DNA from 3 places in the Lysinibacillus sp. FSL W8-0992 genome. Region 2 is predicted to be linked to each of the others. Evidence: riboswitches for the same ligand, from Rfam matches in the RefSeq annotation. Region 2 holds a riboswitch; each other region holds the start of a gene.

The links. A riboswitch is a leader RNA that binds a small molecule or an ion and turns the genes downstream of it on or off. The one in region 2 is predicted to bind lysine.
Region 1: it holds a riboswitch for lysine, as region 2 does, so the genes downstream of both, NSQ74_RS10425 (aspartate kinase) here and NSQ74_RS15625 (transporter substrate-binding domain-containing protein) in region 2, are expected to answer to the same signal.
Region 3: it holds a riboswitch for lysine, as region 2 does, so the genes downstream of both, NSQ74_RS06620 (cysteine hydrolase family protein) here and NSQ74_RS15625 (transporter substrate-binding domain-containing protein) in region 2, are expected to answer to the same signal.

What each region holds. Positions count from the first base shown of each region.
Region 1 covers NZ_JBBOZQ010000001.1:2,111,628-2,113,901, reverse strand. The annotation lists gene NSQ74_RS10425 (aspartate kinase) at 1-1,000, opposite strand, end outside; lysine riboswitch at 1,103-1,281, opposite strand; gene uvrC (excinuclease ABC subunit UvrC) at 1,420-2,274, opposite strand, start outside.
Region 2 covers NZ_JBBOZQ010000001.1:3,095,641-3,097,914, reverse strand. The annotation lists gene NSQ74_RS15630 (amino acid ABC transporter permease) at 1-190, opposite strand, end outside; gene NSQ74_RS15625 (transporter substrate-binding domain-containing protein) at 512-1,363, opposite strand; lysine riboswitch at 1,483-1,668, opposite strand; gene odhB (2-oxoglutarate dehydrogenase complex dihydrolipoyllysine-residue succinyltransferase) at 2,004-2,274, opposite strand, start outside.
Region 3 covers NZ_JBBOZQ010000001.1:1,368,024-1,370,297, reverse strand. The annotation lists gene NSQ74_RS06625 (APC family permease) at 1-131, opposite strand, end outside; gene NSQ74_RS06620 (cysteine hydrolase family protein) at 144-860, opposite strand; lysine riboswitch at 1,021-1,205, opposite strand; gene NSQ74_RS06615 (MFS transporter) at 1,598-2,274, opposite strand, start outside.

The DNA.
Region 1 (2,274 bases), 980 kb from region 2:
CTGCAAAGCTAAAACCAAGTGACAATTTACTATCCTCTAGTACACGTAAAGCATCAGCAAACTCTTCTTTTAAAATTGTAAAAGATACTGATGGTCTCACACCTTCTATAATAGCTTGCACAATAATATCAACATTAATGCGATTGTCTGCAAGTATAGCAAACATATCTGCTAACGATGCAGTTGAGTATGTATCATAACCGATTGTTAGGCGAATGATATCAGACTCATAAGCAACACCACGTACAATTAAATTTTTCTCCATTTCAACTTCCTCCTTCAATAAAGTACCTTCTGTATCTACTACGCTTGAACGAATAATGACTGGGATTTGAAACTTTTTTGCGAGCTCCACTGCACGTGGATGTAAAATATGTGAACCTAAATGTGATAGTTCAAGCATTTCATCATATGAAATCTCCTTTAACTTTCTTGCTTTTTCAATATGACGAGGATCTGCTGTATAAACTCCATCCACATTTGTATAAATGTCAACACGTTCCGCTTCTAATGCGGCTGCAATGGCTACTGCTGTTGTTTCTGCGCCACCCTTACCAAGTGTTGTTATATTGTGCGCACTATTAATGCCTTGCTTCCCCGCAACAACGACAATTTGTCCTTGTATCAAATGTTCTTTCATACGGCTCACATCGATATGGTCGATACGTGCATTAAAATGTTTCGCATCTGTTTGCACACCAGCCTGCCAGCCAGTCAATGAAACTGCATCATAGCCTTCCTCTTGTAAAGCAATTGCAAAAAGGGCACTTGCTAATTGTGAGGTCGTCGATAGTAGTACATCCATCTCACGTTTAGAAGCATCGTCTGATAAATCACGTCCCATCTTTGCTAAGTCTTTTGCTGTGCGACCCATTGCTGCAGTCACCACTACTACTTCATAGCCAAGCTCTTTTTTGGCTATCGCTATTTTAACGACCTCTCGAATCCGCTCAGTTGAAGCGATTGCAGGTCCGCCAAATTTCAATACAATACTCGCCATTATCATCATTCTCCTTTTATCAATTCGTCTCTAGAACAGCAAAAAGGCAGCCCTCACATAACGTGAAAGCTGCCTGCAACATGTACAATAAAAAGCTTGCGCATGTGTGATAGCTCTCCGAAACGTAAAGATTCGACAGTCTTACATCTATTAAATGCAAAACCAGCAAAGTATCGGAAACAACGATACTTCACTTCGGCAAGCTCCCCTTTCACACATTGTCACTGGATTTGTCCATCCTTCAATGTGCTACTATTGAAACTTGCACCTCTATCATCACTTAAAATAGTGAATTTATTAATTTTCCCTTTATGAAAATACTTCCTTTTTATACATTGCTCACATAAACATTCATATAAGGTGTAATAGAACAAGATAGTGTTTTCACTTCATTGTTCTATGACAACCTTAGCATATGTCTAATCCTTTGACAATGTCTGTTGCTGAAAATAATTGTAAATACTGTTCGCTAAGTTCGCAGGTATTCCCGCTTCTTGAAGTGCAAGCTCACTTGCCTCACGAATCTTTTTAACAGAGCCGAAATGCTTCAATAATTGTTGCTTGCGCTTTGGACCAACACCTTCAATTCCATCGAGAACAGATTGAATAGCATTTTTCTCATGCTGTTGGCGTAAAAATGTAATGGCAAAACGGTGTACTTCGTCCTGAATACGCTGTAGTAAATAAAACCCGTCACTTGTCCGCTTTAATGCAATGACATCGGGCGGATCTCCAAATAAAAGCTGTGATGTATTATGCTTTTCATCTTTTGCTAAGCCCGCAATTGGGATAACAAGACCGAGCTCATCCTCTAACACTTCTCGCGCTACTTCCATCTGTCCTTTACCGCCATCTATTAGAACTAAATCAGGCAATGGCAAACCTTCTTTCAATACACGCGTGTAACGGCGACGTATCACTTCTTGCATTGCTCCGTAATCGTCATGTTTAGCGGCTGTGCGTGTTTTATATTTACGATATTCCTTCTTTGCAGGTTTACCATCAATAAACACAACCATTGCTGATACCGCATCAGCACCATGCATATGACTATTATCAAATGCTTCAATGCGAAGAGGTGCTGAAATCCCCATTGCTTCACCCAATGCCTCGCAAGCACCAATTGTTCGCTCTTCCTGTCGCTCAATTAGCTGGAATTTTGCCGCCACAGCAATTTCTGCATTTTTCATGGCCAAATCTACTAGTTCCTTTTTTTGTCCTCGCTTCGGCGTTAGCACTTTAACCTCTAATAATTCCGTTAAAATTGCTGCATC
Region 2 (2,274 bases):
TAATACATTTTAATAAAAAATGTTTTATACTTTTTTTACGAACTGGAATGGTATGCATAATCCCAATAAAAAATCCGATGAATGCACCAATAATTGTACTGATTGTTGAAATGAGTAACGTATAATACGCTCCTCGTAAAAACATTTGCCAGTTGTTTTCTATAATAGAAATGATCCATTCTAAACTCATGATGTTCCTCCTAACAACGTGTTGTTGCTTTATATCAATTATGCCTTTTGTGAAATCATCTCTTCATTTGAATTCATTTGCTTTATTCAAAATATGTGACACACTTCTTAGACATGACTTTATTCAGAATGACTGCCTCTCTGAACAAACTAAATATGATAAAGGCTGTCCCAGTCGCTCTTAGCAAAATATCACGACTTTCAATTAGTAAAAATCAACTTCTCTATATGTTGTAAGTGAATTTTCACTTAGAGAAAACAGCATACTTGAAATTTCCGGTATGCTGTTTTTTCGTTAAGGACAACCCTATCTCTTTTTGTATTACTGAGCTGCAGGTTGTTGAAGAATAGCTTCTTCCATAATTTTTTGGCGATCATCTTCTGAAATACCTTTTAAGATTTCATTGATTTTATCTAGACTAGCATCACCTTTACGTAAACCAACTGCAATTGAAGTATTTGAAATATCTGTATCAAATCCTTCTTCAAAAGATACAAATGTGAATTTGTCATTAGCTGCTGCTGCCGAAATACCTTCTGGACGTTCAGCTACATAGCCATCAATTTTGCCAGCTTCTAGAGCTACACGCATTGCAGAGAAGTTTTCCATCGCTGTTTGCTTTTCTACACCTTTAATTTGATCGATAACATTATAGTTAGATGTATTTAGCTGAGATGTAACTTTTGCACCTGAAAAATCTTGAATTGATTTTGCATTTTCATATTTGCTACCTTTTTTAATTACCATTACGAAATCAGAAGTGTAGTAGTTTTCAGTGAAATCAATTGTTTGTTTACGTTCTTCTGTTGGAGACATCCCTGCTACAATCGCATCGATTTTTTTTGACTGAAGCGCAGGTACTAAGCCATCCCATTCCATTTTTACTACTACTAATTTTTTACCTAAGCCATCAGCGATTTTTTTCGCCATTTGTACATCATAACCGCCTGCATACTCTGCATTATCAGCAATTTTCACTGCTCCGTTTGCATCATCTTGCTGAGTCCAGTTAAATGGAGGATAACCTGCTTCCATCCCAATGCGGAACTCTCCACCAGTTTCTTCCTTTGAACCATCACCTGTTGTCTTTTCATCCTTGTCACCAGAACCACAAGCCGCTAACACGATTGCTGTCATTGCTGTTAACATAAATAACAACCATTTTCTTTTCATCTAAAACTCCCCTTTTCTGTAAAAAAAATAAAGCAACTGTACAAAAAAAGACCTAAGTTTTGAACTTAGGTCTTACCTTTTATTGACAGTTGCCCAAATCCTCACTATAATTTCCATGTTTCCGAGATAGCACAACCTAGTAAACTGGAATTGAATTTACTAGGACAGTCCTGCACTTATTCACTGCAGACCCAGCATAAAAGTACGAGCTCCTTTTATACTTCGGCGATATTTCCTTCTCCATTACGTCTTCGCTTGCTTATACTCAGCAATGGACTAATAAATACCGCGCCTCTACCTCACAAAAAACAAAAGTGAGGTTTGTTTATTTAATTGATATATAGATATTACTATAAAGCTAGCATAGTCGTCAAGATAGTTTTATCATTTTTCTGACTAATTACAAAATTAGCCTATAATCCTTTTAAAATCCATAAATAAAGTAGAATAACATTAACTATGATTGTCATCATTTCACAAATTTTTATTATAAAAAACAAGATTTATAAACCATAAGAATCGATTTCCCAGTCAAATAAAGGCCATTAAGACCATCAAGCAAATTTCATTATAGCGTAAATAAATGAAAAACCCTGCTAAACAGTTAAGTTTGCAGGGTTTGAATACTTAATTTATCGAATTAAGAATTTAATAATAAATCTTCTGGATTTTCAAGTAACTCTTTAACAGTTTTAAGGAAGCCTACAGAATCTTTACCATCGATAATACGGTGGTCGTAAGATAATGCTAAGTACATCATAGGACGAATTTCTACTTCGCCATTTACTTCTACAGGGCGTTTTTTAATTGAGTGCATTCCTAAAATAGCAGCTTGTGTACCGTTCATAATAGGTGTTGACATTAATGAACCGAATACACCACCATTTGTAATTGTGAATGAACCACCTTGA
Region 3 (2,274 bases), 1.7 Mb from region 2:
GACTCTGCTGCAAAGCCATAAATATAAGCTGGCGCAATCGGTGTCATAAAAGCAATACCATAAATGACTAAATCTTTTAATGTTAAAACACGCTTTAACTGTGGTGTATGATCATTGGGTGTTTGACTCATAGTCTATTCCTCTCACACATTCACAGGGTTACGTTTTGATAGTTCTTCCGTTACTAAATCAATTACTTCATCTGTGCTCATTACTTGGCAATAAATTTGATTCATAATCATAATTTCAGCATCATGAAGCTGTTGTGTAGCAGCTGCACATGCATCTTCAACTAAAATAACTTCAAATCCTGCGTCAGCTAAGCTTCGAACTGTTGATGCAACACATTGGTCAGTTACAACCCCTGTACAAACTACTGTTTCAATGCCCATATTACGCAGTAAAAATTCATAATTCGTTCCACTTAATACGCTATCTGTCGTTTTATTTACAACAATTTCGTCATCAAGAGGCTTTAATTCATCCACCATCTCCGCTCCTGGGTCACCGATTGGCAATAAAATATTGTTCCATCCTGGACGGCGTTGTACAGGAGAACGATCTCGTCCATTTTTATGATGGCAAGCAATGCGACCAAATGTTACTTCAAGTTTATTAGTACGGAAAAAATCTAAAAGCTTTTTATTGTTCGGAATCGTTAAATCATCGATACGATTAAAGAAGTATTCCCACTGTTTAAACATGCCCTTTTCTCTTGCAACCTGCGCGTCTAAACCGTCTCGGCTAATAAACTGGTGTTGCATATCTACGATTAGTAATGCTGTTTTATCTGGGTCCACGTTTATTTTTTGACCGTCAGTCGGTAAAAATTCATAATATAATGTTGATGTATTATCCATAATAATTCCTCCAAAATACCTCTAATTCAAATATGTTTAGACAAATAAAAAAACAGACTCTTTGTGCAAAAGAATCTGTCTAACACAAAAATGACCTACTCATTTTTAAAGCTAGAAACTAAAAATGAATCGACCATTTAAAATTCCCACTGTTTGTCTAAACAGAGATAGCACAACTTCATAAACACGAATGCTTATGAAGACAGTCCTGTAACTATTCGCTACAGACCCAGCATATGATGGCGAGAACTCATCACACACTTCGGCGACACTTCCTTCTACCTAACCTCTACATCTTCTCGGACTCCATTAGGTACTGTTAATTGTCGCGCCTCTACCTCACTATCGAAAAAGTGAGGTTTATTTAATTGTTTGAAATAATTATATTATTGCGTTTTTTCTATGTCAACTTTAAATTTACTATATTTTATAAGATTTATAGCACAAAACTTCAAATAAATACCATACAAAACACTTTTATACAATAATTATTTACAATAAATATAACAATATACTATAAATTATTTACTCACTTAATTATTCACTTTATAATAATCCGACTTACAATATAATTCATTAAGATGGTATTCTTCTTTCAGCTTGTCATGGGAAAATATAAAGCAATTCCTGTTTTATAAAGCAGGACTTAGCCCGTTATAGCAGACTCGCGCCCTAAAAAAATACCACCAATTAAAACGCAAATGCATTTCATTTGGTGGATAAATAAACTTACGTTGTTATATAGTTTCGCTTACATTCCCTAAATTATCTTTTTTAAGCATTAGCATGACAATAAAGGAAATACAATATAAACCTGCTAAGTAAAGCATCGCAACTTTCATATCATAACTTTGTAAAATATAGCCGACAAGGATTGGTGAAAAGCCTCCTATAGCTCGTCCAAAGTTAAAAATTGTATTTGTTGCGGTACTTCGAATTTGAACGGGATATAGACTACCAATCAATGCTCCATATCCAGCAAACATACCATTTGAGAAGAATCCGACAATTGCACCACCTATTAGGACACCAACACTACCCGTAGCATAAGAGTATAAAAACACAGCACATGCTGAGGCAATAAGGAAGACGCCAAAGGCACGCTTTGCGCCAAATCGGTCTAGAAATAGTCCAAAGGTTAACATACCGATAATCATGCCAACCGCTGTACTAATTGTCCAAATGGCAGAACTTGAAACAGACAAACCTTGTGACTGTTGCAACATCGATGGTAACCAAATCATTAATCCGTTATAGCCGGCAATTTGAACTGTTGCCATTATGATTAAAGAGATTGTTGTAATCGCTGTTCGTGGCGTTTCAAACAATTGTACCAACTTACCCTTTTCATCTTTCTTACTAGCCTTTTTATTTTTCTGAGCAGCGAGCCACTCAGGTGATTCATCTAAATTTT